2 regions of the Pseudoalteromonas sp. P1-26 genome follow, and region 2 is predicted to be linked to the other one. Evidence: riboswitches for the same ligand, from Rfam matches in the RefSeq annotation. Region 2 holds a riboswitch; the other holds the start of a gene.
The links. Region 2 has a riboswitch for lysine ahead of dapA (4-hydroxy-tetrahydrodipicolinate synthase). Riboswitches for the same ligand answer to the same signal wherever they lie in the genome.

Region 1: linked by a shared signal. The riboswitch ahead of lysC (lysine-sensitive aspartokinase 3) and the one ahead of dapA (4-hydroxy-tetrahydrodipicolinate synthase) in region 2 are both predicted to bind lysine.

Annotation. Positions count from the first base shown of each region.
Region 1 covers NZ_LKDX01000004.1:28,573-34,270, reverse strand. The annotation lists gene AN394_RS03695 (sodium-dependent transporter) at 1-494, opposite strand, end outside; gene AN394_RS03690 (4'-phosphopantetheinyl transferase superfamily protein) at 643-1,380, shown strand; gene lysC (lysine-sensitive aspartokinase 3) at 1,357-2,736, opposite strand; lysine riboswitch at 2,818-2,990, opposite strand; gene nhaD (sodium:proton antiporter NhaD) at 3,079-4,329, opposite strand; gene AN394_RS03675 (hypothetical protein) at 4,478-5,698, shown strand, end outside.
Region 2 covers NZ_LKDX01000005.1:33,180-38,877, forward strand. The annotation lists gene AN394_RS04365 (PLP-dependent decarboxylase) at 1-1,082, opposite strand, end outside; gene AN394_RS04370 (2,3,4,5-tetrahydropyridine-2,6-dicarboxylate N-succinyltransferase) at 1,082-1,822, opposite strand; gene dapA (4-hydroxy-tetrahydrodipicolinate synthase) at 1,837-2,721, opposite strand; lysine riboswitch at 2,859-3,055, opposite strand; gene AN394_RS04380 (DNA-3-methyladenine glycosylase I) at 3,239-3,934, shown strand; gene AN394_RS04385 (YdiU family protein) at 3,943-5,355, shown strand.

The DNA.
Region 1 (5,698 bases), on a different contig from region 2:
CCTGATTTAACGCCTTTTAAAATAATACTCGCTGTAAGAATAAGCATCAGTGGCGTAAACACAAAATTACGTGCCATAGAGTCACTGTGTAAAAAGTTACTTAACTCAGTAAAACCAAAGAAGCTTGCGACTGGCTCGAGCGCATAAGCGAGCATCCACCCGGCAACTATCGAATAAAAGCTCAGCATTACAACCGCACCAAACAGGCCAATATAACCAGCTGCTGCCCCCACTTTAGGCGCTGTGTCTTGCCATGCGTTAGATAATGCTTTTACTGGATTCGCTTGCGCTTGGTGGCCTAAATACAGCTCAGTATAAAGAGCCGGAAGCGCCAATAAGAAGATAACAATGAAGTAAACAAGTAAAAATGCACCGCCGCCATGGTTTGCCGCTTGTGTTGGAAAGCCCCAAATATTACCTAAACCTACCGCCGCACCAGAAGCTGCTAAAACGAAACCTAATCGACTTTGAAAGCCGTCACGAACTTGTGCCATACATCTACAAATCTGTTATTATTTTTCATCATTAAACCATAATTACAGTCAACTGCGTAAACTATTTGCGTTTGTTCATGCCTATAAATGTGCATCTGCTGTAAAAATAAACAAAACTAAATACGAGCCTTCGTGTAAGCGTTAAACCATGAGCTGTGACTACTTTTCGAATACTCTTATCATCGAGCAACAAAGCCAAATAACGGTCAAAAAAATTATGCTGATGGATGCAACACATATTGATGTTGAAAGATTACCCCTTGATAAATTACTCAGTGAGTTTGAATTAAGCGTGCTTGAAAAACGCAAAGTTCCTAGCGCTAAGCAAGAGTACTTAGCGACTCGCCTAACGTTAAAGTATTTGTATCAACATGCTTACCCTAGTGATGATTTAGCTCTCAATGAAATATCAAGCCAGTTTAATGACAAAGACAGTAAGCTCAAATTACATACAAAACGCAGAGAACCTGTGTGGGCCTGTTTATCACATTCAAATGGTTTAATTGGCGCAGCCCTTAACCCCGAACAGCAGCGATTTGGTTTTGATATTGAACAAAGCAGTAAGCCTCGCCCTTTTATCAAACTCGCAAAGCATTTTTATCATCAAGATGAAGTTGACTTAATTAGCCGTTTTGACGCTCCCGATGAACAGGCACAGTGCTTTTTTAGAATTTGGACATTAAAAGAGTCGCTTGCCAAAGCAAGTGCTCAGCCAATTGCGAAACTACTTGCTCCTAATGTATTTGAAGAATTGAGCAAACATAATTTCAGCGCGAGTAGTAACTCTGTTGAAGGCTTTGATATAAGTGTTGTGGCACAAAAAAGCACTGACTGGCAGTGCTCTTTTATTAATTTTAACGACTTACGCCGCGACTTGGCTTTCTAATAGTCGGCTGTGAATAGCCTGCACGACTTCATCTGACTCACTTTGCTCAACTAAGAAGCACAGGTTATGTTTACTTGCACCGTGGCAAATTAAACGAATATTAAAATCACTCAATACCTGCATTAAGTTCATTTCTTGCTGACGTAATTGAATTTCAGAACCAATTAAAGCCACCAGCGTTAAGTTATTCTCAACCGACACATGACAAAACTCAGAAAGCTTATCTAAACAAGCTTGATCAAGCTCAGGGCGTGATGCATTTGGTGCGTTATCTAAAGTGATTGCAACACTGATCTCGGAGGTAGTAACCAAATCAACCGAAATATTAAACTCACTTAAAATGGTGAAAACACGCGCTAAGAAACCACTCGCTAGGAGCATTTCAGGGCTTTTAACCGTTAACAGAATTTGGTTTTTACGCTGTGTTACGGCACGAATACCTGGTTGCTGAGATTTTTCTTTTTCAATCCATGTACCACCTAACTGCGGTTCACGGCTTGAACCAACAAACACACTAATATGGCTACGGCTTGCAGGTAAAATGGTTGCCGGGTGCAGTACTTTTGCACCAAACGTTGCCATTTCTGCCGCTTCATCAAAGCTTAAGCGTGCAATTGGGCTTGCTTTAGCGCATAAACGCGGATCAGTACTGAAAATACCCACAACATCGGTCCAAATATGCACGCTTTTTGCGTTAATTGCTTCAGCGAGTAATGCAGCACTGTAATCTGAACCACCACGCCCTAAAGTGGTCGTTTGATTGTGCTCATTGCTTCCAATAAAACCTTGAGTTACCACAACATGGTCATCAAGTAATGGCACTAAATGCTCTTTAGCAGCCGCAGCGGTTGCTGCAACATTTGGGGTAGCTTTAGCAAATTGGCTATCTGTTTTTAGCACTTTACGTACATCAAAACGAACCGCATCAAGACCTTGCCCACGTAATACTTGAGTAAATAAATACGATGACAAACGCTCGCCAAAGCTCAGTAGTTCATCTTGATCTGCTACTGACTTAGCCCCGTCTGATGCTAGCTTTTGAAAAGCCTTAAGCGTTTCATTAAAGCCATGTGCTAAATCAGCATCCAGTGACAGCTCTGCCAAGATTGCTTCTTGAATGGCGACAACGCCAGTAATATGCTCATCACGTTCAGCCGCACTCAAATCAGCTTTACACAATGCAACTAAATGATTGGTCACGCCTGCACTGGCACTCACAGCAACAATACGTACTTGATTATCAGCACAAATAATTTCTGCACAGCGGCTCATAGCATCAAAGTTAGCTACACTGGTGCCACCAAATTTTGCAACAACGTAATCTGATTTTGTGTTGGCGGCTAATTGGGTATTCATGTCGTCTCCTTTTGTGGAAAACTATCCACAGTAATTCAAGAAGAACTCGGCAAGGGGGTGCTTTGAAAATAAAGAGTAGTCCATGCCAGAAGCTCTCCACCTAGTTTGGTGACAGTTTTGAGGATTCAGCCCCATAAACCGAAAAATAACCGTGACGTCCGGTTAATTTTCTCGGCGAGTACTTCCCTCATTAATGGTCATCGGCGTTCGTCACCTCACATTAATTACCTAAGTATCGCACCTCTTCTGAATGTTAAGTTAACACCTGGTTAAAATAACAAAGCCTGCTGTTAAAAGCAGGCTTCGAAAGTTAACGTTTAGACGTCTAGCTGTCAAGTTGTTTTATGAAATTAAACTGCCCGCTAAGTGCGAACCGTAATAACCAACGGTATAAGCAATTAATAAATAAACCGACATTTTAAGATAGCTCATAAAGGTCAGTGCCTTAACCTTACTCATGGCAATAATACCTGCCGCAGAGCCGATAATAAGCATTGAGCCACCTACCCCAGTTGCGTAAGTAAACGACAGCCATTGCTGAGGACTCATCACAATATCAGCTTTTAAAAGTGCTGCAGTTAGAGGTACGTTATCTACCGCCGCTGATAATAGCCCCATCAAGTAGTTGGCATATTCCGGTGCCATCAACTCATATAAGTGAGTAAATTTAGCAAGCATACCAACTTCTTTTAATGCGCCAACCAGCAATAACACACCAACGAAGAACAATAAGGTGTCGTATTCAATTTCACGAATATAATCGATGATTTTTTTGTTAACGTCTTTTTTGCGCATTAAGAATTGCGCAACCAAAAACATCAGAGATAAACCAAATAAAAAAGTTAATAACGGCGGCACACTATAAAGCACACTCAAAGTTAACGTAGCAATAATCGTCGAGAAGAAGATAACCGCAATGGTAATATCTGTCTTTTCGATACGACGGGCTGCTTGTTTTTCAAACACAACATTACCCGACATACCCACCGACAACATCGCCGCGAGCAGTGCAACACTTGTCAGTGCAGGGGCAATTAATAATAGTAGATTAGCAATCGTGACTTTTTCGTCTAAGAAAATCATCAGGGTTGTAACATCACCCGTGATCAACGACACCCCACCCGAATTAACACTAAATACAATTAAGGTCGCATATTTTATTAATTTTTTAGGATCTAACTTAAGTGACATCACCACCGCAAGCGAGATTAAAGTTGCAGTTATGTTGTCTGATATTGATGAAAATAGAAACGCAAACCCACCAATCAGAAACATCAGCTTTCGTTCACTGATTTGATTTGGCATAATTTTATGAACAATATTCTGGATAAAACCTTTAGAGTTTAAATACGCTACAAAGGTCATCGCAGCCATTAAGAACAGCCACAAAGTCGCGATTTCTAATATGTTGTGATCCAGTTGATGTTGTATTGTTTCTGGGCTTTGCCCATGAATTGGAGAGATAAATAAGATAATCCAGCATAAAGTGCCAAAAAAAAGCGTCGTTTTGGCCTTGTTTACATGGATAATATCCTCTATAACGATAAGCAAAAATGCCACCGCTATCAGGGTTAGGATAAGTGGGGTTACCATGGTGTTTGAACAACCTTTATAATAATGTAAAAATTGTAAGTCGAGTGTTTCGGCGCGGATTCTAGCAGCATAGAAAGCATAAAACTATTCTCAATTACATAATTTAATACTAATCGCTAACACCAAAGTCTGAATTTACTGGAGCCTTATGATCCCAGCTAAAAAGTTATTAAATACCCTTACTGAACATTGGGGGGTGTTAGAACTGCTATTTAAACGTTTTAAGATGGCTGATTTCAGCTTGAAAGACGTACAAAATGCGATAAAACAAAAACAACCTTCATGGTCAAATGAACGCATTTATAAAGAGACAAATCGTTTATTGAATCAAGATATTATCATTCCACTGGCAAAATCATCGCAGTTAGAAATCAACCGCGCGATCGCCGATTTTGCGACTTTCTTGCTACAAGAAGAACACTTAGGTCTTGCCCAAGAAATTAGTGTGCTTGTTGATGATTTAGCTCGCCTTGGTAATCGCCTTGCTAAAGCCGGTGAAATTGAAGATTACGACGAGCTTCGCCGCTTCAGCCGTATTATGGATGATCGGGTACGCAAAATAATGAAATTATTTGCCCACAATGAAAACGCAATTTTAAATATTGTTGAGCAAGCGAAAGCTGATAACGCGGTGCAATCACTGCAAAAACGCTATCAGGCTGTAATTGAAGCGTTCGATGAATACATCGAGCCTATGCTTGAAATGGTGGATATTCGAGGTGACTTCCACGCTTGCTTTAATACCATCGAAGCACAAATTAGCGCGCAAATAGAGCAAATTGACCGCCTTGGTAAGTCATATCAAGACAAGCGCATGCTTGAACAATTACGTACCCGTATTTTAGAAATGCATTTAGTTGGCCGTGAAAGCTTACGTAAAAGCGCCGATATGCTGATGCCGCTACGTGAAGAGTTACGTCGCAACAACCTAATTACTCGCCAAGCGGCTAAAGTGCTTGGTTTAGTGCGTAAAAATGGCGTCGATAACATGTTAAGTGCAGTACAGCCTAACTTTGTCTCAGACGCACAACGTTTTTCACTTGGTCAGCAACGTCATATCGTGGCTTATATGGCAGGCTTAGTTGACTTTGAGCACGATGAATATCAGCTTCCTGAACATGATGATGTGCCCGCCTATCAAAGCCCGCATATTCCTGATTACAACGACGTTAAAACACAATTTAGAAAACGCTTTAAAAAAGCCAGCAAAAAAGCTCAGCCGCTGCTTAGTTTCTTAGATGAAAGCTACCCAGACTTAGAAGCTGACGAAATGCTGTTCTTGTATCAAAAATTGATTAGCGATGGCGAGCTTGAAATCAGCCAAAGCCAAGAGAAAGTAAAAATAAAAATTGCCCAGCAACACTTCTCT
Region 2 (5,698 bases):
GCACCACATTGGCTGAATACCAACCAGTCTTGCTCATTTACATCGCTCGCTAATTGGTGCTCACCTAAGCAATCAAGGGCGGTGCAAAGTGGCCCGTATAAAGTCATTGCCGCAGGCTCAGCCGTCGATTCGCGTAGTAAGGCCGCTGGAAAATCTTGGCTTGTCACCGCTGGGCGAAGTAAATGGTTAATGCCGCCTGATAAAATCACTTGTTGTTGATTGTAATTCTCTTTGCGCTCAACAACCGGTGTTGCGTAATGGCCGCATTCGCCCACCGCATAGCGGCCAAGTTCCATCCAAAGCTCTTTGACACCAGCATCCGCTTTAATACCCGCCAGAGTCTCGATAAGTGCAGACCAATCAAGTCGGTTAGCATCTTGAGTATAAGGTATGCCTAAGCCACCCCCTAAATCGAGAATATTAAGGTTAATATTTAATGAGCTTGCTAGCTGTTGTAATGGCGCAATCATTGCGCGCCATAGCTCGGCGAGCTTGTCAGTACTTAGCATATTGCCCCATTGGAAAATATGCAGGCCATCAAAGTTAAGAGCTGGGTAATCACTTACAGTCAGTGCTTGCCACTCATCACAGCCCAAACCAAAAGGAGTAAGGCTATCGCCGCCAAGTGGATTCTTTTCGCTGTCTGGCCAACGAAGTTGTACGCGCAATAGAACTTGCAGCTGACAATTTGCTTTTGTTGCTTGTTCGTTTAACCAGCGAACTTGGTTAATGCTCTCGGCCACGAAGGTACGTACGCCGCGAGCAATAAAATGTGAAATTTGTTTAGGGCTCTTTGCAGGCCCAGTGTTGAGCACGCGCTCGCTATCGATGCCTTGAGCAAGTACTTGCTCAAGTTCACCTTTACTTGCAACATCAAAGTTAAACCCTGCGCTGTCTAAACATTGAATAATGCGAGACAGTGGGTTGGCCTTTACGGCATACCAAAGTTTCACATCGGTTTGCGCAGTCAGTTGATTTAAATGTGCAGTTAATTTATCTAAATCATAGATAAAAAATGGCGTATCAAGATGTGTTGAAACTTGTTCAACCGCTTGCTTGATGGGCGTGCTCAAAAAGCTCATTAACGTAAAACCTCTTCTAACAGTAATGATGCATCGCTTTGTTCATCACGGTATTTCACGATCAATGCACAAGACATGCTTAGACCATGCTCGCGAGCCCATGCATTTGAAGCAGGGCGAGAGCCTGGGATCACAATCGCGTTTTCTGGGATGGCTTCACCTTTGTCTAGCTGGCGCTCGTTAACGCAATCGTAGACAGGAATAGTTGCAGATAAGCGTACACCTGGCGCAAGTACAGCACCTTTTTTCACAACCACACCTTCAACAATAACGCAGCCTGCGCCGATGAATGCGTCATCTTCAATAACCACAGGGCTAGCGCCAATTGGCTCTAGTACACCACCTAATTGTACTGCAGCACTTAGGTGAACATTTTTACCCACTTGTGCGCATGAACCCACTAATGCGTGGCTATCGACCATAGTACCTTCGTCGATGAACGCGCCAATATTCACATATGCTGGTGGCATGATAATCGTGCCTTTGGCAACGTGTGCGCCACGGCGAACACTGCTACCACCTGGTACCATACGCACGCCTGCATCTGCTGCAAAGCCTTGTGGTGCTAAGTTGTGTTTATCAACAAAACCACCAGGGAACTCAGTATTAGTGCCGTTTTTAAAGGCTTCTAAAATGCCTTGTTTAACTTCAACATTGGCGTGCCAGTTGCCGTTCTCGTCTTGTGTTGCTGCGCGAACTGCGCCTGATTCTAAGTTGTTTAATAATTCTAACCAGCTCATGATAAAACCTGTTTTTAGTTCCAAGATAAAATTGTGTTGTTTGCGTGGGTGATGCTGTCTGTTTGCTCAAGCTCTAAATGCGTAAGCGGCGGACGTAAATGCGGGGTATTTATTTTACCTTGCAGGTGCATCAGTACTTTTACTGGGATTGGATTTGCCACAGCGAATAAACTTTGGATTGCTTGCGACCAATCGGTGAATAGATTTGGGTATTGACCACTTAAACTACGTTTAACAAACTCATGGGTTTGACTCGGCCAAGCATTCGCGGCAACCGAAACTAAGCCTTTTGCACCAGCTTGAGCAAAATATGGCATAAGTGCATCGTCGCCACTAAATATGGCCAGTGTTGGTGATGCCGTTCTAAAGCCTTCAAATTTGCTAATGTCGCCACTGGCTTCTTTTAAAGCCCAAAGATTTTTGTGCTCAGCAAGGTTTTTGATCACCTGTGGTGAAATCTCAACTGCGCTGCGTCCTGGTACGTTATACAACATACATGGGTGGTTACTTGCGTCTAGTAGGCTTTCAAACCAATGTGTTTGGCCAACAACCCCAGGTTTTGCATACAGAGGTGAACCTAACAGGTAGCCATGAATAGGTAGTTGGTTGCAGTATTCAACCCAAGCAATTTGTTGCTTAAGATTCATGCCGCCCACAGCAACCATGAGTGGGACACTTGGTGCTAATTGGCAAACATGCTCAACAATGGCTTGTTGCTCTTTGAGTGAAAGCGCCAGTCCTTCACCAGTACTGCCAAGCAATAAAATGCCGTTATTTGCATCTTGCTGCTCAGTAACCAGTTGTTCAAGGGCCGTGTAATCGACCTCGCCAGATTCAGAAAATGGCGTGACAAGCGCTGTCCATAGTGGATAGTCGTTTAAATCAAAATTGTTGATCATCTCTCACGAACTTATAAGGTATTCGAAGAGTTTATGCGGGAACATTTGAATGGAGCCGCATGTCGTCGTTCGAACAAGGTATAATTCGAAGAGCGAATGGGCTTAAAATAATAAAGACGCGACGGCCTTATTATACTAAGACCAGAAGCTCTCCACCAAACTAATCAATAGCGCTTTGCTATTGTTGGTGACAGTCGCTGGGATTCAGCCCAGTCGCCCGAAATAAGCACCTCACAAACGGTGTTACTTCTCGGCGTTAATTCCCCTCACGTATGATCAACAGAGTCTGTGCTCTTCCCATACGCTACCTGAATAACGCACCTCTTCCAGCCCTTTATGCTCGCTTTAAAGGTTAAAGCCAACATAGTTAAATAGGGTATTGGCGGCGATTAAAGCATTTTAGCCATCTAGGTGTCAAGGCGAAGGATTTGTTTTTTAGTGACCGATTTTGCAACATGGTTACGTATAAGCGTGTTTTTACGTACACTTAGCGTTAACCAAATAAATTGGAAAAATGATGGAAAAATTTAACGATATTTATCAGCGAGCCGTATCTCGAAAAGGCAGCGAAGAAATGCTGCATGCATTGTTATCAAACCCGCTCGATGATACTGATATTGCCAAAATGCATGACGATTTATGGTTAGAAGAGTTTACGCGTAAAGTCTTTCAAAGCGGTTTTTATTGGTCTGTTATCAATAATAAATGGGCTGGTTTTCGTGATGTGTTTTGGGATTTCAGCGTAGAAAAGTTGTTGATGATGCCGCCAGATATGCTTGAGCAAAAAGCCAGTGATGAGCGAATTGTTCGTAATTTTAAAAAAGTACAAACGATCCCTGAAAATGCGTACATGATTCACGAAGTTGCCGAAAAACATGGCAGTTTTAGCCAATTTATTGCAGATTGGCCAACTGACAATATTATTGGTCTGTGGGCTTATCTTAAAAAACATGGCGCTCGATTAGGAGGCAACACTGGCCCTTACGCTTTGCGAGCGCTTGGTAAAGATACTTTTTTGCTTTCTCGCGATGTAGAAGCCTACTTGCGTGCCCATGAGTTGATTGATGGCGGCTTACAAACTAAAAAGTCATTACAAGCAGCACAAGATTTTTTCAATGAATTACAACAGCAAAGCGGTTACAGCTTGCAGGCTCTAAGCCAACTAGTGGCCTATGGTGTAGGCGATAATCGTGTAGGTGTAGCAACACGTTAAGGACAGTTATGGAACTGCAAACCCGATACACAGATATTAGTGAACTGCTTGCTATTAAAGATATGCCGAGTGCCGTTGCTAAGCCACAATTACTGCTATTTAATGACAAGCTAGCTGATAATTTTGAAATTAAACACGACAGCGAATATTTAGCTAAATTACTATCTGGTTCAACAATAGATAAAGATGTTGCACCGGTTGCACTTGGTTACTCAGGTCATCAATTTGGTCATTTTTCACCGCGTCTTGGTGATGGTAGAGCGCATTTGCTTGGTGCTATTGCAGATCACAATGGCACATTGTGGGACTTACAGCTAAAAGGCGCAGGAGCAACGGTATTCTCTCGCGGTGGTGATGGTCGCTGTGCCATTGGTCCGGCTGTACGTGAGTACATCATGAGTGAGGCACTTCATGCGCTTGGTATCGCGACTACGCGTTGTTTAGCTGTAGTTACAACTGGCGAAACGGTATATCGCCAGCCACCTCGCCCGGGTGCAGTTGTCACTCGTTTAGCTAAAAGTCATATCCGTGTTGGCTCATTTCAATACTTAGCTACACAAGGTGATATAGAAGGGTTAGAAAAGCTAGTCGACTACGCAATAAATTGCCACTTTCCTGACATTAGCAGTACGGGTGAGCAGCGTTATATTGAATTTTTAACCGCCGTGCTAGATAAGCAAATTGAGCTGGTTATCAGCTGGATGCGAATTGGCTTTATACATGGCGTGATGAATACCGATAATACCTTGATTAGCGGTGAAACCATTGACTATGGTCCTTGCGCGATGATGAATCAGTTTGACTTAGACACGGTGTTTAGTTCGATTGACCATCAAGGGCGCTATGCATTTGGTAATCAGCCGAATATTGCCAATTGGAATATTGCGCGTTTAGCTGAAAGCTTAATCCCTTTATTTGCTGATCAAGATGCTGCCGTTGAGCAACTCTCACCGGTTGTGAATGGTTTTGCTGCTAAATTTAATGATGCATTTAATGTTATGTGGCAGCAGAAATTAGGCTTAGCTGGTCAGCAAGAAGGCGATCATGCTTTAGTTTCAGAGTTACTGGGGTTAATGAAGCAACACCAACTTGATTACACCAATACTTTTAATGCACTTACTGAATCTTTAGTGAAAGACTTTGTTATAGATTCTAATTTAAAAGAATGGGTTTCAAAATGGAGGCTCAGAACATCAGCTGAAAGTTACAGCACAATGCGAGCTGTTAATCCTGCAGTCATTCCCCGTAATCATAATATTGAAATGATCTTGGCTGAGTATGAAAAGGCAGGATCTAGTTCATCAATCAATGAGTTTTTAAAAGTTATTCAAAAACCATATGAGTATGAGGAAGAATTTGCGGCATGGTATCAACCTCCGAAGGAAGGTGATTGTAATTACCAAACTTTTTGTGGTACTTAAGGGTTAATCTTTATGGTTGATAACAATTGTAAATGCTCATTTTTTTAAATCTGAGTGTTCGTTGATTGAGCAAGTTAGCTGCCAGTGTTATGATTTATATCAATAAAATAGCACTAAAGTTTTGCTTTTTAACGAAAATTTACAAATAAAGTTGCTTTCAACTTGTTGATTTAAAAATAACCAATATAATAATGTAATTGGGAATGGACTTTTATCGGTTTTGAAGTCAGTAGATTAGGCTGAATCGGCTTTCACCTAATCATAACAAAGCGATCTAAAGGCATTGTTACGCAAAGTTATTTAGATAACCTATTATTTGGGTAATTGACTGAAATTACTCGGC